Regions from separate parts of the Streptomyces sp. NPDC052687 genome, predicted to be linked through region 3. Evidence: riboswitches for the same ligand, from Rfam matches in the RefSeq annotation. Region 3 holds a riboswitch; each other region holds the start of a gene.
The links. Region 3 has a riboswitch for cyclic di-AMP ahead of AB0K92_RS31480 (M23 family metallopeptidase). Riboswitches for the same ligand answer to the same signal wherever they lie in the genome.
Positions count from the first base shown of each region.

Region 1: it holds a riboswitch for cyclic di-AMP, as region 3 does, so the genes downstream of both, AB0K92_RS22665 (peptidoglycan DD-metalloendopeptidase family protein) here and AB0K92_RS31480 (M23 family metallopeptidase) in region 3, are expected to answer to the same signal.
Region 2: it holds a riboswitch for cyclic di-AMP, as region 3 does, so the genes downstream of both, AB0K92_RS06060 (transglycosylase family protein) here and AB0K92_RS31480 (M23 family metallopeptidase) in region 3, are expected to answer to the same signal.

Region 1 is NZ_JBFATR010000030.1:70,472-78,051, forward strand. Features, by position in the region: gene AB0K92_RS22645 (XRE family transcriptional regulator) at 1-591, shown strand, start outside; gene AB0K92_RS22650 (DUF6126 family protein) at 588-707, shown strand; gene AB0K92_RS22655 (tyrosine-protein phosphatase) at 737-1,534, opposite strand; gene AB0K92_RS22660 (alpha-galactosidase) at 1,741-3,825, shown strand; cyclic di-AMP (ydaO/yuaA leader) riboswitch at 4,097-4,293, shown strand; gene AB0K92_RS22665 (peptidoglycan DD-metalloendopeptidase family protein) at 4,298-5,308, shown strand; gene AB0K92_RS22670 (DUF6250 domain-containing protein) at 5,509-6,258, shown strand; gene AB0K92_RS22675 (SGNH/GDSL hydrolase family protein) at 6,385-7,170, shown strand; gene AB0K92_RS22680 (TetR family transcriptional regulator C-terminal domain-containing protein) at 7,333-7,580, opposite strand, start outside.
Region 2 is NZ_JBFATR010000003.1:278,356-285,935, forward strand. Features, by position in the region: gene AB0K92_RS06050 (cytochrome P450) at 1-535, shown strand, start outside; gene AB0K92_RS06055 (transglycosylase family protein) at 737-1,783, shown strand; cyclic di-AMP (ydaO/yuaA leader) riboswitch at 1,966-2,144, shown strand; gene AB0K92_RS06060 (transglycosylase family protein) at 2,149-2,835, shown strand; gene eno (phosphopyruvate hydratase) at 3,167-4,447, shown strand; gene AB0K92_RS06070 (septum formation initiator family protein) at 4,560-5,045, shown strand; gene AB0K92_RS06075 (DUF501 domain-containing protein) at 5,066-5,599, shown strand; gene AB0K92_RS06080 (Ppx/GppA phosphatase family protein) at 5,596-6,537, shown strand; gene AB0K92_RS06085 (NAD(P)/FAD-dependent oxidoreductase) at 6,984-7,580, shown strand, end outside.
Region 3 is NZ_JBFATR010000068.1:16,721-24,300, reverse strand. Features, by position in the region: gene AB0K92_RS31490 (dihydrofolate reductase family protein) at 1-1,134, opposite strand, end outside; tRNA gene AB0K92_RS31485 (tRNA-Met) at 1,235-1,308, shown strand; cyclic di-AMP (ydaO/yuaA leader) riboswitch at 1,671-1,850, shown strand; gene AB0K92_RS31480 (M23 family metallopeptidase) at 1,862-2,905, shown strand; gene AB0K92_RS31475 (PrsW family intramembrane metalloprotease) at 3,030-4,427, opposite strand; gene trmB (tRNA (guanosine(46)-N7)-methyltransferase TrmB) at 4,492-5,298, opposite strand; gene lhgO (L-2-hydroxyglutarate oxidase) at 5,346-6,563, opposite strand; gene AB0K92_RS31460 (MFS transporter) at 6,639-7,580, opposite strand, start outside.

The DNA of each region.
Region 1 (7,580 bases), on a different contig from region 3:
GACCTGTCGGTCATGGCCCCGCAGCTGCGCGCCCTGCGCCGCCGGGCCTCCCTCACCCTGGAGGCGGCGGCACGCACGGCGGGGCTGTCGCCCGCGCACCTCTCCCGGCTGGAGACCGGGCAGCGCCAGCCGTCACTGCCGGTGCTGCTCTCCCTCGCCAGGATCTACGGTACGACCGTCTCGGAACTGCTCGGCGAGACGGTAGCCGACCGGGACGCCGTGGTGCGCGGCGCCGCCATGGAACCGACCGCCGCCGGCGGCTGGACGTACTGGCAGGCCGGCGCCCCCGGACGCGGCATGCAGGCGCTGCGCGTCCACGTCCCGTACGGGTCCCAGGGCGACATCGTGCGCGTGCACCCCGGCGAGGAGTGGCTGTACGTCCTCACGGGTCGGCTGCGGCTGCGCCTCGGGGACACCACGCACCGGCTCGGCCCCGGTGACAGCGCCCACTTCGACTCCCTGACCCCGCACCGCATCGCGGCGGACGACCAGGACGGGGTCGGCCTGCTCTTCGTCCACACCCTGCTCCAGAGCCCGACGGCCGCCCTCTGCCTGGGCCCCGCCACCCATCTCACCGGAGAGACGTCATGATCCGCTCGCAGCAGAAGTCCGACCGCCAGATCTGGGTGCGGCTGTTCATCTACGTGGTGGCGGGGCACGCCTTCGCCGCCTTCCTCTACCTGCTGTTCGCGCTCGGCGGGAAGTAGCACGCCGAGCTCGGCGCGAAGCGGAGCACTCAGTCGAGCAGGCGCTCCCGCAGCCGCTCCCGGGTCTGCGGGCTGACCTTCAGGCCCTGTTCCAGGTAGGCGTCGACGCCGCCCCAGGTCTCCTCGATGGTCTCGAACGCCGCCGACAGATACTCCGCGCGCGCGTCGAACAGAGGGCTCAGCAGGTCCATGACCTCGGGGGAGTAGGCCGCGGCGGAGCTGCTGCTGCGACGCACCTTGTAACGCCGGTGTTTGGCGTTGGACTCCAGGTAGTCGGCGAGGATCGCGTCGCGCTCGACGCCCAGGGCGAGCAGCGTCACCGCCACCGACAGGCCCGCGCGGTCCTTGCCCGCCGCGCAGTGCATCAGGGCGGGCACACTGTCCTCGGCGAGGGCGTGCAGCACCCGGGAGTGCTCGGCGGTCCGCTCCTTGATGATCATGCGGTACGAGGCGATCATCCGGTCGGCCGCCTTGCCGTCCCCGAGGATCTCCCGCAGCTGGTCCAGGTCGCCGTCGCGCACCATCTTCCAGAACTCGGCGCCGTCGGCCGGGTCGCTCAGCGGAAGGTTCACATTGCGCACGCCCGGCAGCTCGACGTCCGGGCCCTCCAGCTTCTGGTCCGCCGCGTTGCGGAAGTCGAAGATCGTGTGCAGGCCCAGCGAGGAGAGGAAGACCGCGTCCTCGGCCGTCGCGTGCGCGAGGTGGCCGCTGCGGTAGAGCACGCCGTACCGCACCCGGCGTCCGTCGACGGTCGGCAGGCCGCCCACGTCACGGAAGTTGCGCACTCCGGCCAGCTCCGGCTCGGTCGACGGGACCTGCTGCGTCACGTGGGCTCCTCCCGGTCGGCCCCGCCGGCGCTGCTCGTCGGCGGGCACGCCTTTGACCATACGACACGGATTCCTGAGGCAATGAGTTGTCCACAGGGGGCATACCCCGCCGGGCGGGAGTTGTCCACAGGCGTTGCCGGAAGGCCCGCCGCGCCTTGATGATGTTGGGGTGTGAGCGGGGTTGTCGGAACGTGTGGGGGGGCGTCATGCCGGAGATCGCCGGGGACGGGCGGACGTGGCTGCTGTCGGGGCCGAAGAGCGCGTACGCCGTCCATCTGACCGAGGACGACGAGCTGGTCCACCTGCACTGGGGGCCCAGGATCTCGCTCGCCGACGCCCAAGCCCTCGCCGCCCGGCCGCTGCCGGACGCCTGGCCGTTCGAGTCCGCGCTCGACGGCCGTGAGGAGTACCCGGTCGAAGGCGGCCCCCGGTTCGTCCCCCCCGCCCTGTCCGTGCGCACCGACGAGCGCCGCGGCACCGAGTGGACGTTCGAGACGCACGAGATCGCCCACGCGGGAAGCGCGGACGAGGAGCTGCGGCTGCGGTTCCGGGACGCGGCACTGACGATCACCCTGCACTACCGGATGCGCGGAGACGTCGTCGAGCGCTGGGTGACGCTGCGCAACGAGGGTCCCGCGGCGGAGCTGCTGCGCGCCGACTCCGCGACCTGGACGCTCCCCGAGCGCGACGGCTGGCGGCTGTCCCATCTGCACGGCCGGTGGGCCGCGGAGTCCCGGCTGACCGCCGCGCCGCTCACCTACGGCGAGCACGTCATCGGCAGCCGCCGCGGTCACACCGGGCACCAGCACCTGCCCTGGGTCGCCGCGGACACCGACGCCACCGAGGAGCGCGGCGAGGTCTACGGCTGCGCCCTGGGCTGGTCCGGCTCCTGGCGGATCGCCGTCGCCCGGCTGCCCGACGCGCGCGTGCAGATCACCGGCGGCGCCGGGCACGACGACTCGGGGCTGGCGCGGCTGACCGCGGGGGAGTCCTTCACCACGCCCGTCTTCGCCGGGCTGTGGAGCGACGAGGGCTTCGGCGGCGCGAGCCGCGCCTGGCACGCCTATCAGCGCACCCATATCGTCCCGGGCGCGGACCGGGACCGGCCGGTGCTGTTCAACTCCTGGGAGGCGACGGGCTTCGACATCTCCGAGGAGCGCCAGCGCGCGCTCGCCCGGCGGGCCGCCCGCCTCGGCGTCGAGCTGTTCGTCGTCGACGACGGCTGGTTCGGCGCCCGCACCAGCGACCGCGCGGGCCTCGGCGACTGGACGCCCAACCCGGACCGCTTCCCGGCCGGCCTCGGCCCGCTCGCCGACGAGGTGCACTCCCTCGGCATGCGGTTCGGGATCTGGGTCGAACCGGAGATGGTCAACCCGGACAGCGAGCTGTACCGCGCCCACCCGGACTGGGTGCAGCACCAGACAGGACGAAAGCGGACGGAATTTCGCCATCAGCTCGTACTGAACCTGGCGCGCGAGGACGTCCAGGAGTACCTGTGGGAGCGGCTGCACACCCTGCTCTCCAGCGCCCCCGTCGACTATGTGAAGTGGGACTTCAACCGCTGCTTCACGGACGCCGGCTGGCCCGGCGATTCCTACCCGCAGCGTCTGTGGGCCGACCACGTACGGGCGCTGTACGCCCTGCTGGACCGGCTGCGCGCCGCCCATCCCGGCGTCGCCTTCGAGTCCTGCTCGGGCGGCGGCGGCCGGATCGACCTCGGGGTGCTCGGCCGTACCGAGCAGGTGTGGACCTCCGACAACACCGACCCGCTCGACCGGCTCGCCATCCAGCACGGCTTCAGCCAGATCCACCCCGCGTGCGTAATGGCCGCCTGGGTCACCGACAGCCCCAACACCCAGCTCAACGGCCGGACCAGCTCCCTGAGATTCCGATTCGTCAGCGCCATGGCCGGGGTCCTCGGCATCGGCGGCGACCTCACCCGGTGGACCGACGAGGAGCTGGCCGAGGCGCGCGGCTGGGTGGACCTCTACAAGGAGATCCGGCCGCTGGTCCAGCGCGGCGACCTGTACCGCCTGCGGCCTCCGGGTGGCGGGCTGAGCGCCGTGCAGTACGTCCTCGGCGACGAGACGGTCGTCCTCGCCTGGCTGCAGTCCCAGCACCACGGGGAGCCCGTACCGGCGCTGCGGCTGCGCGGGCTCGACCCGACAGCGGCGTACGAATGCCGTGAAACGGGCGAAGTGCACCGGGGAGCCGTGCTGCTGCACCACGGGGTGCGCCTCGGACTGCGAGGCGACCTCGATGCGACGGTTCTCCGCCTCCGTCGCATCTGAGCGATCTGTCCGAATTGCAGCCTTAGTCGTAACTCGCTCTGGAATAAAGAGTTCTGGAGCGGTGTCACGTGAGGAGGCTCATATTCGTGACGGTGAGTCGCCCGTCATGTTCACGTAATTCTCCCGGTTTTCAAGGGTGTTCACGGAAAAGGAAGGCTCCGTGATCGACGGAGTGTGACCGTGAATTCCGGGGCGGAAGAGATCGAAAAGCGACAGAGGGCAACCTTTCGCTTGTCCCCGTGCGTCCAGGTCGCTTACGTTCCACACCGATCCAGGCGGAACGCCGAATCCTGCCGCCGCCTGGTGCCCGCGCAAACCCACCCGTGCACGGCAGGAGCGGGGGACCCACAGGTTTTCACCGCCTGTTCCGGTCCTCGGAACAGGCTTGGGGTAAAGCCGCGTCTCGGCGCGGCCGGACATCTCCAGTCCGCACCCGACAGCTCACCTCGCAGGCGCCGGAGAGGAATTCGCCATGCCCGCGAAGGGTAAGCACCGCCGTCCGAAGACCCAGCGCTTCACCCGTTCCATCGCCGTCGCCGGCACCGGTGGAGCCGCGCTCGCGCTGCCCCTCATGGGGGCCGCCGCAGCCCATGCCGCCACCCCGCAGACCGCCGCGGAAGACACCACCCGGTCCGTCGCGTCCGTGCAGCAGTCCGCGGCGAAGAAGGCCGCGGAAAAGTCCGCCGAGAAGAACTCCGGTGTGCGTATCTACACCGTGAAGTCCGGTGACTGCCTCTCGAAGATCGCCGAGGACCAGAAGGTCGACGGCGGCTGGCAGCGGCTCTACGCCGACAACCGCGCCACCGTCGGCGAGGACCCGTCGCTGATCCACCCCGGCCTCAAGCTGACCCTCGGCAAGAAGGCCGCCGCCTCCGCGCCGAAGAGTTCCTCCGCCGAGCAGTCCAAGCCGTCGCAGTCCTCCCAGGGCTCGTCGCAGCAGTCGTCCGGCGCCTCGAAGAAGTCCGAGTCGGCCGAGTCGGCGAAGACGGCAGAGTCGGCGCAGTCGCAGTCCGCCAAGCCGGCCGCGGCGTCCTCCCCGCAGACCTCCACCGCCGCCCAGGCCGCCACGGTCGCCGGCGGTCACACCGCTCCGGTCGCGGGCGCCGGCATCGGTACCGCCTACAAGGTCGCGGGCAGCATGTGGTCCAGCGGCTACCACACCGGCGTCGACTTCGTCGTCCCGACCGGCACCTCGCTCAAGGCCGTCGGCGCGGGCACCGTCGTCTCCGCCGGCTGGGCCGGCGCGTACGGCAACCAGGTCGTCATCAAGCTCGCCGACGGCTACTACGCCCAGTACGCCCACCTGTCCGCGCTGTCGGTGTCGGCCGGCCAGTCCGTGACCGCCGGTCAGCAGGTCGGCCTCTCCGGCTCGACCGGCAACTCGACCGGCCCGCACCTGCACTTCGAGATCCGCACCACCCCGGACTACGGCTCGGACGTGGACCCGGTCGCCTACCTCCGCTCGAAGGGCGTCTCCCTCTGACGACTCCCTGCCGCGCCGGTTCCTGACCCCGGCCGCACACGCCGCCGAAGGCCGGACCCCGACCCCGGGTCCGGCCTTCGGCGTGTGCGCGGCCGTATGTCCATGGCAGAGTGACCGTCGTCAGTGGCAAGCGCTTTCTGCCGGTGCTGTGCATCCGCGCTTTCCCTCCGCGCTCTCCATCCGTCGAGGAGCCGTCCCCCGTGACCACCACACGCAGAGCCTTCGCCACCCTGGCCACGGGCGCCGCCCTGGCGGCCCTCGCCCCGACCCCGAGCGCGGCCACGACTGCGACCACGGATGCGAGCGCGCACGCCGGGCAGGCCGCGCCCCGCCGCCGCCCCCGGCTCATCGCCCGCGACGACTTCCGCCACGGCCTCGGTAAGTGGGCCGCCGAACTCCAGGACGGCGGCACGGTCACGGCCTCCCGCGGCGTACTGGACATCGATGTGCCCAGCGGGGCCACGGTGTGGTTCCGGCAGAGGCTCCAAGGGCCGTACGTCCTGGCGTACACCGCCACCCCGGTCGCGGCCGGCGGCCCCAACGACCGTGTCTCGGACCTGAACAACTTCTGGAACGCCACGGACGTCCGCTCCCCGCACGACCTGTTCGCCACCCCGCGCGGCGGGGCCCTGACGGAGTACGACCACCTGACGACGTACTACGCGGGATACGGCGCCAACCACAACACCACCACGCGGCTGCGCCGGTACATCGGCGAGGCCGGTGTCCGGCCGCTCGTGTTCGACTACACCGAGCCGCTGCTCGTGCCCAACGGGCCGAACCGCGTGCGGATCGTCTCCGCGGGACCGACCGTCCAGTGGTGGAACAACGGGCGGCTCGTGTTCGACTACACGGACCCGGAACCGTACACCGCGGGCCACTTCGCGTTCCGGACGGTGTGGAGCCACTTCCGCATCAGTGACTTCCGCGTGTGGCGGCTTATTCCGTAGTTGACCAATCCTTGAAGAGTGGCTTATCTCACCGCCCGTCAACCCCTGCCTACGGTCGCGTAAGTCACATTCGAGGGTGAATCATGAGCCGTTGTGGCAGACGATTCGAAGAATGACAGCAGATCAGTGATCGGGTCGTACGTGGCGGTGGGGGACAGCTTCACCGAGGGCGTCGGCGACCCCGGCCCCGACGGGGCGTTCGTCGGCTGGGCCGACCGGCTCGCGGTGCTGCTCGCGGACCGCAGGCCCGAGGGCGACTTCGCGTACACGAACCTCGCCGTGCGCGGGAAACTGCTCGACCAGATCGTGGCGGACCAGGTGCCGCGGGCCATCCAACTGGCGCCCGATCTGGTCTCGTTCTGCGCCGGCGGCAACGACATCATCCGGCCCGGTACCGACCCGGACGACGTCGCCGAGCGGTTCGAGCGGGCGGTCGCCGCGCTGACCGCCGCCGCGGGCACCGTGCTCGTCACCACCGGCTTCGACACCCGGGGCGTGCCGCTGCTCAAGCACCTCCGCGGCAAGATCGCCACGTACAACGGGCACGTGCGGGCCATCGCCGACCGGTACGGATGCCCCGTGCTCGACCTGTGGTCCCTGAAGTCCGTCCAGGACCGCCGGGCCTGGGACCACGACCGGCTGCACCTCTCGCCCGAGGGCCACACCCGCGTGGCCCTGCGCGCCGGCCAGGCTCTCGGGCTGCCCGTCCCCGCCGACCCCGAGCAGCCGTGGCCCCCGCTGCCGCCGCGCGGCACCTTCGAGGTCCGCCGGGACGACGTGCACTGGGCGCGCGAGTACCTGGTGCCCTGGATCGGCCGCCGGCTGCGCGGCGAGTCCTCCGGCGACCACGTCACCGCGAAGGGCACCCTTTCGCCGGACGACATCAAGATGCGGATCGCGGCGGTGGCGTAAGGGAGCCCCCGCCGACGACCGTCTCTTTCGGTCTCGGTTTCGGTTTCGCTCGGTCCCGGTCTCGGCGATTTCGCGCGGTCCCCTCGTTACGGCCGGCGGGGGGATCGCGCGGAGTGGTACGGGGAGGGGACAGGGGCGCGGGATGGCCGGCGAGACGTCTCCTCAGCCCTGCGACAGCCCGAGCTCCCGGTTCAGTGCCCCGTCCACCCACTGCTGGGCGCGTGTGCGCGAGACCGCGCCCTCGTAGGACGTGAGCTGTATGGCGAGCCCGTCGAGGAGGGCGGTGAGGCGCAGCGCGGTGGCCTCGGGGTCCGGGCAGTGGAACTCGCCCGCGGCCACGCCCTCGGCGACGACCTCGGTCAAGGCCGCCTTCCACTGCCGGTCGAGGTCCCGCGTGACCTCCCGCAGCG
Region 2 (7,580 bases), on a different contig from region 3:
GTTCATCCTGCTGTTCGCCGGTTTCGAGACCACGGTCAACCTCATCGGCAACGGCACGTACGCCCTGCTGACCCACCCGGAACAGCGTGAGCGCCTCCAGCGCTCCCTGGCGGCCGGGGAGCGCGCTCTGCTGGAGACCGGAGTGGAGGAACTCCTGCGCTACGACGGTCCGGTGGAGCTGGCCACCTGGCGCTTCGCCACCCGGCCGCTCACCATCGGCGGTCAGGACATCGCCCCCGGCGACCCGGTCCTCGTCGTGCTCGCCGCCGCCGACCGCGACCCCGCCCGGTTCGCCGACCCCGACACCCTGGACCTCGCCCGCCGCGACAACCAGCACCTCGGATACGGGCACGGCATCCACTACTGCCTGGGCGCCCCGCTCGCCCGCCTGGAGGGCCAGACCGCGCTCGCCACCCTCCTCACGCGCCTGCCGGACCTGCGGCTGGCCGCGGACCCCGCGGACCTGCGCTGGCGCGGCGGACTCATCATGCGCGGACTGCGCACGCTGCCCGTGGAGTTCACACCGGAGCGGTGAGGTGCACCGGGCTCCTGCGCGCGCAGCGGCCCTGTGCCGCCGCGAAGGTGACACGCACTCACCTCTGTGATCTTCACGTGATCTGCGCGGCATGAACTTGTGACAAGTGATCGTCTGCCGATACGTTCACCCATCAGTGTGACGGCGGTGATCACAGCATCTCCGCCGCGCCGTCACCGTTGTCTCGCGAAAGGTCTCCGCATGCTCTCCGGGAACGGTCGTCACCGTCGCCCCCGCCAGGCTCCGGCCCTCATCGTCGCGGCCGGAGTGACCGGTTCCGCCATCGCCATCCCGCTCCTCGGCGCGAGCGGCGCGAGCGCCGCCAGCGGGGTCACGTGGGACAGGGTCGCGGAGTGCGAGAGCGGTGGCTCCTGGAGCGCGGACAACGGCAACGGCTACTACGGCGGCCTCCAGATCTCCCAGGAGAACTGGGTGAAGTACGGCGGCCTGGACTACGCCGAGAGCCCCGACGTGGCCAGCCGTTCGCAGCAGATCGCCGTGGCCGAGAGAATCCTGGCCGCCGAGGGTGTGGCGGCCTGGCCCACCTGCGGTGTGCTCGCCGGCCTCGACGGCGACTCCGCGTCTCCGGGGGTCGACACCGGTCTGGCGGCTGACGCCGCGTCGGGTGCGTCGGCCACGCCGGACGCGGGCTCCTCGGCGAGCCCCGAGTCCGGCTTGTCCGACTCGTCGCGATCCTCGGAAACCTCCGGTTCCTCCGGTTCCGCCGAATCGGCCGGATCCTCCGCGCGTTCCGGAATCTCCGGCGGCACCGGTTCCTCCGGAACTCCGGAAGGTGCCGAATCGTCCGGTTCTGCCACGTCTTCGCCGTCTTCGAGCGCCTCCGACCCCGCGTCCTCGGGAGGTGGCGACTCCTCCACGGCCACCACGAAGCGGGACTACTCGGACAACTCCGGCCGGAACGACCCGTCTTCGGGCACCGCCGACACCGGCTCCACCGGTACCGGGCGCCACCGCGGCGACAGCGCCGAGGAGGAGGCCGCCGACAGCCGTACGACCGAGCCCTCCGGCCGGCACGCCTCGCGCGACTCCGCCGCCGCCCGCGACGCGGCCGACGGCACCTACACGGTCCGCGCCGGCGACAGCCTGTGGGGCATCGCGGACTCCCTTGAGCTGGACGGCGGATGGTCCGCGCTGTACGCCGAGAACAAGGCGACCGTGGGCACCGACCCCGACCTCATCCTCCCCGGTCAGACGCTGGAGGTAGGGGTTGAACCGGGAGAAAAGTAGCGGGACTTCAGCACACGGTTCGCGGTGAATGTCCGTTATAAACACGGTGAGAGATAGGTCTCAGAAGCCCTGATCGTCTTTGAAAATCCGCCGATCGCCTGGCTACGGTCGAAGCCGCTCGTCACCGCGAGCCCCGGCTGCCGCAACGCCGAATCCTGCCAGCGGCCGCCCGGGAACAGTCGTCGCTTCAAGCGCCGTAGGCAGGAGCGGGGGACCCAAGGTAAGTGCCGGTCCCGGCCGTTGAGGAGACTCGACACCGGAACCGGCTCGGGGTGAAGCCGCGGCTCGCAAGAGCCGCGGCCGGGCAACTCAACCGGCCCGAACCCGACAGCTCACCTCGCAGGCGTCGGTGAGGGGATCGATCCATGCTGTTTTCCGGCAAGGGCAAGCACCGTCGTCCGTTCAAGGCCACCCGCGCCATCGCGCTCGCCGGTGTCACCGGCGCCGCCGTCGCCGCTCCGCTGATGGCGGCCGGCAACGCCTCCGCCGCCACCGCCGCCGAGTGGGACGCCGTCGCCCAGTGCGAGTCCGGTGGCAACTGGTCCATCAACACCGGCAACGGCTACTACGGCGGTCTGCAGTTCTCCGCCTCCACCTGGGCCGCGTACGGTGGCACGCAGTACGCCGCCACCGCCGACCAGGCCACCAAGGAGCAGCAGATCGCCATCGCCGAGAAGGTCCTCGCGGGCCAGGGCAAGGGCGCGTGGCCGCACTGCGGTGTCAACCTCTCCAGCGCTCCGTACAACGGCGGCTCCGCCGAGAGCACCGGCTCCGCCCCCGCCCGTGAGACCGAGGAGCAGCCGGCCTCCCGCTCCGCCGAGCGCCCGGCCGCCGAGCCGGCCCCGAAGGCCGAGAAGACCGTCACCACCCCGACCGGCAAGAAGGTCGAGAAGGGTGACGGCGAGTACAAGGTGGTCAAGGGCGACACCCTCAGCACCATCGCCGCGGAGCACGACGTCAAGGGCGGCTGGCAGAAGCTGTTCGAGCTGAACAAGGACATCGTCGACGACGCCGACTTCATCTACCCGGGCCAGCAGCTGCACCTCAAGTAAGAAGACAAGAGGCAAGCGGCAGCCCCGCAGTCTCCCCGCCCCGGTGCGTCTCCCCCGTACGCACCGGGGCGGGGGCATGTCCGGGCACGGACCCACCCGGCCGCGTGCCGCGACCGTGGCCGCGTGCCGACACCGCATGCCGCGACCGTGACCGAGGCCGTGGCCGCGAATTTTCCGGAACGGGCTTTGTTCCGTTCGGAAACAATTTACTCTCGGTTCCGTCCACGGGGTGGGCGGTCGGCTGGCCGATCCCCCGGAGCCGGTTAGGCTCGTCTCGCAGAGCCACACCCGCGGTTCTGCCCACCGCGTCACATCCACGAAGGAGATGCTCGTGCCGTCCATCGACGTCGTCGTAGCCCGGGAAATCCTGGACTCCCGAGGCAACCCCACGGTCGAGGTCGAGGTCGGCCTCGACGACGGCAGCACCGGTCGTGCCGCCGTCCCGTCCGGCGCCTCCACGGGCGCCTTCGAGGCCATCGAGCTGCGCGACGGCGACTCGAACCGCTACCTCGGCAAGGGTGTCGAGAAGGCCGTTCTCGCCGTGATCGAGCAGATCGGCCCGGAGCTGGTCGGTTACGACGCCACCGAGCAGCGCCTGATCGACCAGGCCATGTTCGACCTGGACGCCACCGACAACAAGGGCTCGCTCGGCGCCAACGCCATCCTCGGCGTCTCGCTCGCCGTCGCGCACGCCGCCTCCGAGGCCAGCGACCTGCCGCTCTTCCGCTACCTGGGCGGCCCCAACGCGCACCTGCTCCCGGTGCCGATGATGAACATCCTGAACGGCGGCTCGCACGCCGACTCCAACGTGGACATCCAGGAGTTCATGATCGCCCCCATCGGCGCGGAGTCCTTCTCCGAGGCCCTGCGCTGGGGCGCCGAGGTCTACCACACCCTCAAGAAGGTGCTGAAGAACCGCGGCCTGTCCACCGGCCTCGGCGACGAGGGCGGCTTCGCCCCGAACCTCGGCTCCAACCGCGAGGCCCTCGACCTCATCCTCGAGGCGATCAAGGAGGCCGGCTACACCCCCGGCGAGCAGATCGCCCTCGCCCTCGACGTGGCCGCGTCCGAGTTCTACAAGGACGGCGTGTACGTCTTCGAGGGCAAGAACCGCTCCGCCGCCGAGATGACCGAGTACTACGCCGAACTGGTCGAGGCGTACCCGCTGGTCTCCATCGAGGACCCGCTGTTCGAGGACGACTGGGAGGGCTGGAAGACCATCACCGCCCAGCTCGGTGACAAGGTCCAGCTCGTCGGCGACGACCTGTTCGTCACCAACCCCGAGCGCCTGGCCAAGGGCATCGAGGAGGGCGCCGCGAACGCCCTGCTGGTGAAGGTGAACCAGATCGGCTCGCTCACCGAGACCCTGGACGCCGTCGAGCTGGCCCAGCGCAACGGCTACAAGTGCATGATGTCCCACCGCTCCGGCGAGACCGAGGACGTCACCATCGCCGACCTCGCCGTCGCCACCAACTGCGGCCAGATCAAGACCGGCGCCCCGGCCCGCTCCGAGCGCGTCGCCAAGTACAACCAGCTGCTGCGCATCGAGGAGATCCTCGACGACGCCGCGGTGTACGCCGGCCGCAGCGCGTTCCCGCGCTTCAAGGGCTGAGCACCGCGGCCGTGCAGGGCTGACGCCCGCGTAGGAAGCGTCGTACGTACGTCCCCGTACTCGGTCCCGTACCGTGTGCGGGGACGTACGCGCGTGAACGGGAGGCGGGACGATGGCCGTGAGGGACCGGGACCGGTTCTCCACCGCGACCAGGATCAGACTGCTCGGCGAGCAGACCGCCGCCCGTGTCTACCGCTCGCAGACCAAGCGGCAGGCCCGCCGCTCCCGGCTGACCGGCCGGGCCGCGCTGCTGGCGCTGGTGGTCTGCTCGCTGGTCGTGGCGCTCGCCTACCCGATAAGGCAGTACGTCGCCCAGCGCGCCGAGATCGCCGATCTGGAGCGGGAGCAGCGGCAGGCGCGCGAGCGCGTCGAACGGCTGCGCGACCAGAAGGCGCGGTGGCAGGACGACGCGTACGCCGAGCAGCAGATCCGCAAGCGGCTGCACTATGTGATGCCCGGCGAGACCGGGTACGTGGTGATCGACCCGGACGCGGCCGAGCAGTCCCGCACCGACACGGGCGGGGCCGACCGCCCCTGGTACTCGAACGTCTGGGACGGCGTCGACCAGGCCGACGCCGCCGATGTCCCGGACCGTTGAACGGACACAGAAAGACAGGCATGGACACGCCCCCGCCGCCCACCCCGCGCACCGAGCCCACCGACGCGGACGTCGAGGCCTTCCAGCAGCAGCTCGGCCGACCGCCGCGCGGGCTGCGCGCGATCGCCCACCGCTGCCCGTGCGGGCAGCCGGACGTCGTGGAGACGGCCCCGCGGCTGCCCGACGGCACGCCCTTCCCGACGCTGTACTACCTGACGTGCCCGAAGGCCAACTCGGCCATCGGCACGCTGGAGGCGAACGGCGTGATGAAGGAGATGACGGCCCGGCTGGAGAGCGACCCGGAGCTGGCCGCCGCGTACCGCGCCGCGCACGAGGACTACATCCGGCGCCGCGACGAGATCGAGGAGCTGAAGGGCTTCCCGAGCGCCGGCGGCATGCCGGACCGGGTCAAGTGCCTGCACGTGCTGGTCGCCCACTCGCTGGCCGCCGGCCCCGGCGTGAACCCGCTGGGCGACGAGGCCCTGGCCATGCTGCCGGAGTGGTGGCGCAAGGGCTCCTGCGTGACCCTCGCCGGTGAGGAGGGCGGACAGTGACCCGGGTCGCCGCCGTCGACTGCGGTACGAACTCCATCCGCCTCCTGGTCGCCGACTGCGACCCGGCCACGGGTGAACTGGCGGAACTGGACCGCCGGATGACGATCGTGCGGCTCGGCCAGGGCGTCGACCGCACCGGGCGGCTGGCCCCCGAGGCGCTGGAGCGCACCTTCGCGGCCTGCCGCGAGTACGCCGCCGTCATCGAGGAGTACGGCGCCGAGCGGCTGCGCTTCGTGGCCACCTCCGCCTCGCGGGACGCCGAGAACCGCGACGAGTTCGTGCGCGGCGTCGTGGACATCCTCGGCGTCGAGCCCGAGGTCATCAGCGGCGACCAGGAGGCCGAGTTCTCCTTCACCGGCGCCACCAAGGAGCTGGCCGGCCACGACCACCTGGAGCGGCCCTTCCTGGTGGTGGACATCGGCGGCGGCTCCACGGAGTTCGTCGTCGGCGAGGAGCACGTGCGCGCCGCCCGCTCGGTGGACGTCGGCTGTGTCCGGATGACCGAGCGGCACCTGGTGGTGGACGGCGCGGTCACCGACCCGCCCACCGAGGAGCAGATCGCGGCCATGCGCGCCGACATCGAGGCCGCGCTCGACCTGGCCGAGCGGAGCGTGCCGCTGCGCGAGGCGCGCACGCTGGTGGGCCTGGCCGGCTCGGTGACGACGGTCTCCGCCATCGCCCAGGAGCTGCCGGAGTACGACTCGGCCGCCATCCACCACTCCCGGATCTCCCGTGACCGGGTCCGCGAGATCACCGATTGGCTGCTGCGCTCCACCCACGCCGAGCGCGCCGCCGTGCCGTCCATGCACCCCGGCCGGGTCGACGTCATCGCCGCGGGCGCCCTCGTCCTGCTGGCGATCATGGAGCGCATCGGCGCGGAGGAGGTCGTGGTGAGCGAGCACGACATCCTGGACGGCATCGCGTGGTCGGTGGCGTAGCTCTCTTTTGTTACCCGCCGGTAGTCAGCGGTTGAGCAGCCTGGATACCGTATGAGCGACACGCGGGGGGCCCTTCCGGGGCCCCTCGTTGACATGCCGTCGGGAAAGTTCGTGAAGTTCTTCACAAGGAAATCGGCCCTACCGGGGCACGGATAGGGGCCGGTTGGCCCTTCCGGGGGTTACCGGGGTCGTTGAACATGTTCAGAAGAGGACTCCGCCGACCCTGCGGATCTCGCGTCGAAGAACGTGTTCCGACGGCCTCACGCACCCGTCCGTAGCCCAGAGAGGCAGCTCACGCGGCATTGACAACGGAGTTGGGGCGCTCACGGTTCCCGCACTTAGACATGATCTAAGTCACGCGAGCCGGGGAGTGTAGCACAGGCCCTGTGAAAGCTTGTGAAGGGGCGCACGAACCACCCCCTCCAACCGGGTGGATACTCGATGGCATGAGCACCACGGAGCGTCCCAGGATCCTCGTAGTAGGCGGTGGGTACGTAGGCCTGTACGCAGCTCGGCGCATCCTCAAGAAGATGCGCTACGGCGAGGCGACCGTCACGGTCGTCGACCCCCGGTCGTACATGACCTACCAGCCCTTCCTCCCCGAAACCGCCGCCGGCAGCATCTCCCCGCGGCACGTCGTCGTCCCGCTGCGACGCGTGCTGCCCAAGGCGGAGGTCCTCACCGGCCGGGTCACCACCATCGACCAGGACCGCAAGGTCGCCACGATCGCCCCGCTGACCGGCGAGGCGTACGAGCTGCCCTTCGACTACCTGGTGATCGCGCTCGGCGCCGTCTCCCGCACCTTCCCGATCCCCGGCCTCGCCGAGCAGGGCATCGGCATGAAGGGCATCGAGGAGGCCATCGGCCTGCGCAACCACGTGCTGGAGCAGCTGGACAAGGCCGACTCCACCACCGACGAGGAGATCCGCCGCAAGGCACTCACCTTCGTCTTCATCGGCGGTGGCTTCGCCGGCGCCGAGACCATCGGCGAGGTCGAGGACATGGCCCGCGACGCGGCCAAGTACTACAAGAACGTGTCCCGC
Region 3 (7,580 bases):
GCCCGGCAAGTGGCGGTTCGGGGCCTTCGCCTGCTCCTCGTGCTCGGGGAGGACGATCACGTCCACGCCCCGCGCCGCCAGGGCCCCCGCGCCGTCCGCCCCCGCCACGAACGTGTCCGGCTCCCGCCATGCCGTGACGACCCTGCGGACACCGGCGTCCAGGATCAGACCTGCGCAGGGGCGGGGCCGGGAGGCGCGGCGCGTACAGGGCTCCAGGCTGCTGTAGACGGTCGCGGTGGGCAGCCGCGGGTCCGCCGGGTCGATCTTCGCCAGGGCCGCCTCCTCCGCGTGGACGACCGGGTCGTCGCCCTCGCGGGAGTGGCCGCGGGCGAGTTCCGTGCCGTCGGCGGCGACGACGATCGCGCCGACGCTGAAGGCGGTCGCGGAGGGCGGGCACTGCGCCGCCAGGGCGCAGGCCCGGGCCAGCCAGTGGTGGTCGGCGGCCACCGCGGTCGTGCCGGTGCCGGGGGCGGTCGGCTGGTAGCGCATCAGGACCACGTCACCGACCGGGCGGGTCTCCACCAGGCGCAGCCGGCCCGGCTGGTAGGGGCCGGGGCCGAACAGGCGGGGGGCGTCCGGGTCGCCGACGAAGAGGGGCGCCAGGGCGAGCTGGAGTTCGTCGGCCAGACCCAGTCGGAGAAGCTGGGTGTGGACCGTGCCGCCGCCCTCGACCATCAGCTGCCGTACGCCGCGCAGGTCGTGCAGATGCTCCAGGACGGTGCGCCAGTCCCAGGCCCCGGCGAGCGGCACCACCGCCGCGGTGTCCGCGATGCCCGACGCCCGCAGGCGGCCGGCGCCCTCGGGGGTCGTGTAGACGACCTTCTCGCCGCCGGTGTGCCAGAACCGCGCCCCGGGGTCGAGGTCGCCGGTGGCGCTGACCGTGACCTTCAGCGGGTACTCCGGTTTCCCGGCCGCCGTCCGGGCCGCGCGGCGCTCGGGGGAGTTCACCAGCAGCCGCGGGTTGTCGGCGCGGATCGTGCCGGCGCCCACCAGAATCGCGTCGACGGACGCCCGCACCTCGTCGACCCGGTCGAAGTCGGCCGGGCCGGACAGCAGCAGCCGCTCGGGGCCGGTGTCGTCCAGGAAGCCGTCCAGGGAGACGGCGGCGGAGAGCAGGACGTACGGGTAGGGCATCGGCGCACCCATCTGGAGACGGCGGAATCCCGGGTCGGTTCCCAGTGAAACTACCTCTGGCGCGAGGGGTCCCGCGCATGGCGTACACTGGTTTCACCGACGCGGGGTGGAGCAGCTCGGTAGCTCGCTGGGCTCATAACCCAGAGGTCGCAGGTTCAAATCCTGTCCCCGCTACTGAAGGCTCAGGGCCGGAATCCGGAAACGGGTTCCGGCCCTGAGTGTTTTCCACCCCTTCCGGGGGCTGCGCGTTGCCCGCGTTGCCCGCCGCATGGCCGAAGACGCACGGCGTCCCGGATTGTCACCACCAGTGAGTGACCGACCCCACTGCGCATAACATCTGAGTCACCATCAAAAACGCGAACGCTGCTGAAGCGTTTGAGAGTCGAGGTCAACTCGCCCGTTTTTAGCCGCTCCTGGGCGCTACGTCCGCCCGGCGAACCGTAATGATCAAGCGGAACGGCTTGGAAATCACCCCCTGGTTCTATTAACGTCCGATAACGCAGCGCGGTCGTCCCAGCCGTCACAAGAGGCGGCTCCGTGCGCACGCGCCGAATCCCGTGAGGGAACCGGGGAACCACCATTTTGGGGTGAATCGGGCGTAAGGGGTCGGGTCCACAGCGGCTGAAACCGCGCAGGGCACGGCTGGTTTACGCGCGTAGGAGACCTTCCTGCTCCGAACCCGTCAGCTAACCCGGTAGGCGAGAAGGAAGGAAAGGAGTACGCCCACGTGGCGTCCAACCGGCCTGCCCCCGAGGCCCCGTTCGTGCCTGGCCAGCGCACCGCCGACCCCGCCGACACCTTCGTGTACGGCGATCAGCGCACCGACGAGGGCCCGTGGGAGGAGTGGAACCCGACTGCGGAATCCATTCGCCCCGTACGCGGCCGGCATCGCGTCACCAAGCAGCGCGGCGGACTCGCCCGCAGCTCCACCGTGCTGGGCGTCGGTGTCATAGCCGCCGTCGGCGCGGGCGGCATGGCCACCGCGCAGACCGGCAAGCCGCCGGTCTCCATCTCCATGCCCGACCTGCCGAACGTCGGCTCGCTCATCTCCGACGACACCGAGGCCGAGGCCCCGGAAGTCGCCGCCACCCCGCTCAGCGGCATCGGCGTCACCGCCGCCGACTCCGGGCAGGGCACCACCGACGCCGGCGAGGCGCTGCGCGCCCGCATCATGGCGCAGGCCGAGCAGCAGCAGGACCAGGTCGAGTCCAAGGCCGCCGCCGAGGCGCTGGCCGCCGCCGAGAAGGAGGCCGCCGAGGCCGCCGCCAAGGCGGAGAAGGAGGCCGAGGCCAAGGCGGCCGCCGCGAAGAAGGCCGCCGAGGAGGAGGCCCGCAAGAAGGCCGAGGCGGAGCGCCTGGCCGAGCTGGCCAAGCAGTACACGCTGCCGACCTCGTCGTACGTCCTCACCGCGAGCTACGGCCAGGCCGGCGCCATGTGGTCCTCCGGCTACCACACCGGCCTCGACTTCGCCGCGCCCACCGGCACCCTCATCAAGGCCGTCCACTCCGGCACCATCACGGAGGCCGGCTGGGACGGGCCGTACGGCTACAAGACCGTCCTCACCCTGGAGGACGGCACCGAGATCCTCTACGCCCACCAGTCGTCGATCGGCGTCAGCGTGGGCCAGAAGGTCACCACGGGCGAGGTCATCGGCCGCGTGGGCGCCACGGGCAACGTCAGCGGCGCGCATCTGCACATGGAGGTCCACACCGCCGCCGGCGGCGCGCTGGACCCGATGGCCTGGCTGCGGAGCAAGGGCCTCACCCCCTGACGCACCCGCCGAGCCGGCGCGCTCGCCCCTCTCTTCCGCTTCTCTTCTTTCTTCTCCCGGTCCCCGGCGGTCCTGACGGCGCCCCCCCGACGTCAGGGCTGCCGGTCAACGGGCCGCCGCCCGGTCACGTCCGGTACGGGTTGTAGGCCGGATACGGCGCCTGGTACGCGGTCTGCGGCGTCCGCTGCACGGGGTGCGGCGGACGGAACCCCGGGTACGGCGGCCGGTACGCCGGGTACGCCGGGTACGGCGCCCCGGGGCCCGGCTGCGTCGGCCACGGCATCATCACCGGCACCGGCGACGCCGTCATCCGCGCCGCGTACTCCAGGGCCGGACGGGCGGCCTCCCGGCGGCGCCACAGCTCGTGCAGCAGCTCCCGCTCCCGCAAGACGAAGTCCGCACCGGCCCGGCCGCGCCGCCCCCGGTGCCGCAGGAACGCCAGCGACGTCGCGTACGCCTCGTACTCTGCGACCGCGCGGGCCGCCGGTTTGCCGAGGTGGTGCCGGGCGTGGTCGCGGGCCAGCCGGCGGGCCCGCATCGAGCCGAGCGCGAACGGCTCCGCCGGGCCCAGCCAGCCGGCGGCCACGTACGCGGGCAGCTCCTCGCGGACGGTGCGCAGCTCCCGCTGCCGGGTCCAGATCACCAGCCAGGTCAGCAGCCCGAACGCGGGCACCATGAACGCGGCGTACACCGCGAGGAACGCGAAGCCGCCGAAGCTCGCGGAGCCGTTCCACAGCGCGTGCATGCCCATCGCGAGCAGCAGGCCGCACGGCGGCAGCAGCAGGCGGCGCGTCCGCTGCCGGGGCCCGGACAGGGCGGCGATGCCGAAGCCGATGCCGGTGAAGACGGTGAACAGGGGGTGCGCGAACGGGGACATCACGATGCGCACGAAGAAGGTGGCGGCGGTGACGGAGGCGATGCCGCTGTCGCCCTGCATCTGGTCGGTGCCGAAGGCGGTGCCGAGGTAGAGGATGTTCTCGGTGAACGCGAAGCCGGTCGCGGTCACCCCGGCTATGACCACGCCGTCGACGATTCCCGTGAAGTCCCGCCTGCGGAAGAGGAAGAGCAGCAGGATCGCGGCCGCCTTGGCGGACTCCTCCACGACCGGCGCTATGACGGTGGCCCCGAGGGTGTCCGCGCCGGCCGGGTCGGCGGTCGCCGTGGCTATCCACTGGGTCGCGAAGCTGTTGGCGACGATCGCGATCAGCGCCGCGGCGCAGGCCCCCCAGGCGAACGCGAAGACCAAATTCCGCCAGGGGCCCGGCTCCACCCGGTCCAGCCAGCGGAAGGCGGCGACGAGCAGCGGGACGGGCAGGACCGCCAGGCCCAGACCCACCAGGAACCCCTCGGTGCCGGTCTCCTCGCGCACCAGGGCGAGGATGACGAGCCCGGACAGCGCGAGCAGGGTGATGAGCGCGCCGTAGCGCACCCAGGGACGCTGCCACCAGTGCGCGGGCCGGTGCGCCCCGGGAACGGGGGCACCGGCTGCGGGAGCACCGGGGACGGCTTCACCGGGGGGCATGGGGTACGGGGGACTGCTGGCCACGGCATTGACCCTTACGAGGGACGGAGCCGCCCGCGGTGGATCAGGCGTCGGCGGGAGGCTGAGCTGACGTTGTGTGTGGTACGCGGCGGAAGAGCAGGTCGTTCACGACATGACCCTTGTCCAGTCCCTGACCCTCGAAACGGGTCAGCGGGCGGAACTCCGGGCGGGGCGCGAAACCGCCGTCGGGCTGCGTGTTCTCGAAGTCCGGGTGGGCGGTGAGGACCTCGAGCATCTGCTCCGCGTACGGCTCCCAGTCGGTGGCGCAGTGCAGCAGCGCGCCGGGCCTCAGCCGGGTCGCGGCGAGGCTGAGGAACGCCGGCTGGATCAGCCGCCGCTTGTGGTGGCGCTTCTTGGGCCACGGGTCGGGGAAGTAGACGCGCAGGCCGTCGAGGGAGTCCGGGGCCAGCATCTCGCGCAGCAGGATGATGGCGTCGCCGTTGCCGACGCGGACGTTGGTCAGGCCGCCCCGGTCGGCGAGGCCGAGCAGATTGCCCTGGCCGGGGGTGTGCACGTCCACCGCGAGGATGTTGGTGCCGGGGTCGGCGGCCGCCATCTGGGCGGTGGCCTCGCCCATGCCGAAGCCGATCTCCAGGACGACCGGGTTGCCGTTCCCGAACAGCTCGGCGAGGTCGAGGACCCGCGAGCCGTCGATGTCGAAGCCCCACCGGGGCCACAGCCGCCTGAGCGCGTCCGCCTGCCCCGCGGTCACCCGGCTGCGCCGCGGCTGGAAACTCCGGATGCGCCGCTCGAAGTGCGAACCGGCGGGGTCCGCCTGGGGACCCTCGGGGAACCGGGGCGCGCCCTTGGGGCGGCGGGGGGCGGGGGCGGCGTTCAGGGAGTCAGACACAGTGGCATCGAGTCTACGGGGTCGCCTCGCGGGGGCCGGTGCGGTGCTCAGCGCTCCTCCAGGGCTGCCAGCGCGCGGCGGGCGACCTCCCGGCCGATGGGCAGGGACGCCGTCGCGGCGGGGGAGGGGGCGTTGAGGACGTGCACCGTGCGGGGGGCCTCCTGGATGAGGAAGTCGTCGGCCAGCGTGCCGTCGCGCAGCACGGCCTGCGCGCGTACCCCGGCCGCCGCAGGCTCCAGGTCCGCCGCGGTGACGGCGGGCAGGAGTCTGCGGACGGCCTCGGTGAACGCCGCCTTGGACACCGACCGGCGCAGCTCCCCCGCCCCGTACCGCCAGTGGCGGCGGGCCAGCTGCCAGGCGCCGGGCCAGGCCAGGGTGGTGCCCAGCTCGCGCGGCCGCACGACACCCCAGCCGTACCCCTCGCGGGCCAGGGCGGGGACCGCGTTGGGGCCGACGTGGACGCTGCCGTCGATGCCACGGGTGAGGTGGACGCCGAGGAACGGGAACGCCGGGTCGGGGACGGGGTAGACCAGGCCCCGCACCAGCTCGGGCCGGCGCAGGTCGTAGTACTCGCCGCGGAACGGGATGATCCGCATCTGCGGGTCGTCCCCCGTCAGCCGGGCGATCTCGTCGCAGTGCAGCCCGGCGCAGTTCACCAGCACGCGCGCCCGCACGATCGTGCCGTCGGCCGTCTGCACGGCCACGCCCAGCTCGGGGCGGCGGTCCACCCGGACCACGCGGGCGCCGTAGCGGATCTCCGCGCCGGACGCGCCGGCCAGCCGGCGGGCGACGCCGGTGAAGTCGCAGATCCCGGTCGTGCCGACGTGTATGGCGGCGAGGCCCCGCACCTGCGGCTCGTACTCCGCGATCTGTGCCGCGCCCAGCTCGCGCACCGGTATGCCGTTCTCCCGGCCGCGCTGCACCAGGGCGTGCAGGCGGGGCAGCTCGGCGCGGTCGGTGGCGACGATCAGCTTGCCGGTGACGGCGTGCGCGATGTCGTACTCCGCGCAGAACTTGACCAGCTCGGCGGCGCCGCGGACCGCGTACCGCGCCTTGAGGGAGCCGGGGCGGTAATAGATGCCGCTGTGGATCACGCCGCTGTTGCGGCCCGTCTGGTGCCGGGCCGGGCCCGCCTCCTTCTCCAGCACCGTCACCCGCGTGCCCGGAGCCCGGCGCGTGATCGCGTACGCCGTCGACAGGCCGACGATCCCGCCGCCGATCACCAGCACGTCACAGTCGTAGGCGATCTCCCGCACCTGTGCCACCTCCCGGCTCCGATAGTGCACCGCGCCACTGACAATGCCCTCACACCCGGGAGGCGGGCCGCCGCGCGACCGGCGTCACGCCGGGGCCATCAGCAGCGGGCGGGCCCGCTCGCGCAGCTCCACGACGCGCGGCTCGTCGCCGTACGGCTCCAGGCGGTGCAGGAGGTCCTTCACGTACTCCGTGGTCCGCGCGGACGATATCCGCCCGGCGACCTCCACCGCGCGGACGCCCTGGGCGCAGGCCGCGTCCAGGTTCCCGGACTCCAGTTCGGCGACCGCGCCGACGAGCAGCCGCAGCCCGTGCGAGCGCACGAACTCCTCGGTGGGCTTCGACAGGGCCTGCTCGGTGAAGCGGCGGACCTGCCGGGGGGCCTTCAGGTCGCGGTAGCACTCGGCCGCGTCGGCGGCGAAGCGGTCGTAGGAGTAGAAGGCGAGCCAGGACGGGTCGTGGTCGCCGGGGCGGGCGCGCTCCAGCCAGCTCTCGGCCGCCTTCAGGGCCGCGCCGGCCGCCTGGGCGTCTCCCGCGCGCGCGTGGGCGCGCGCTTCGACGAGGCGGAAGAAGCTCATGGTGCGCGCGGTGGCCAGGCCGCGGTTGCGCTCCAGGGCGGCCTGCGCGAGGTCCACGCCCTCGTCGCCGAAGCCGCGGTAGGTGGCCTGCAGCGACATCGACGCCAGCACATAGCCCCCGAGGGGCACGTCGGCCGCCGCGCGGGCCAGGCGCAGCGCCTGGATGTAGTACCGCTGGGCGGCCTCCTGCTGGCCGGTGTCGAACGCCATCCAGCCCGCGAGGCGGGTGAGTTCCGCGGCGGCGCCGAACAGGGCGCGGCCGACCTCGTCGGAGTAGGAACCCAGCAGGAGCGGGGCGGCCTCCACGCGCAGGCACTCGGGGACCATGGAGGAACGCCAGTCGCCGCCGCCGTACTTGGAGTCCCAGCGCCGGGCGTCCTCGGCGGCCTCGCGCAGTTTCTGCACATCGCTGTGGCCGACTTTGATCGGTGCGCCGGAGCCCTCGGCGGG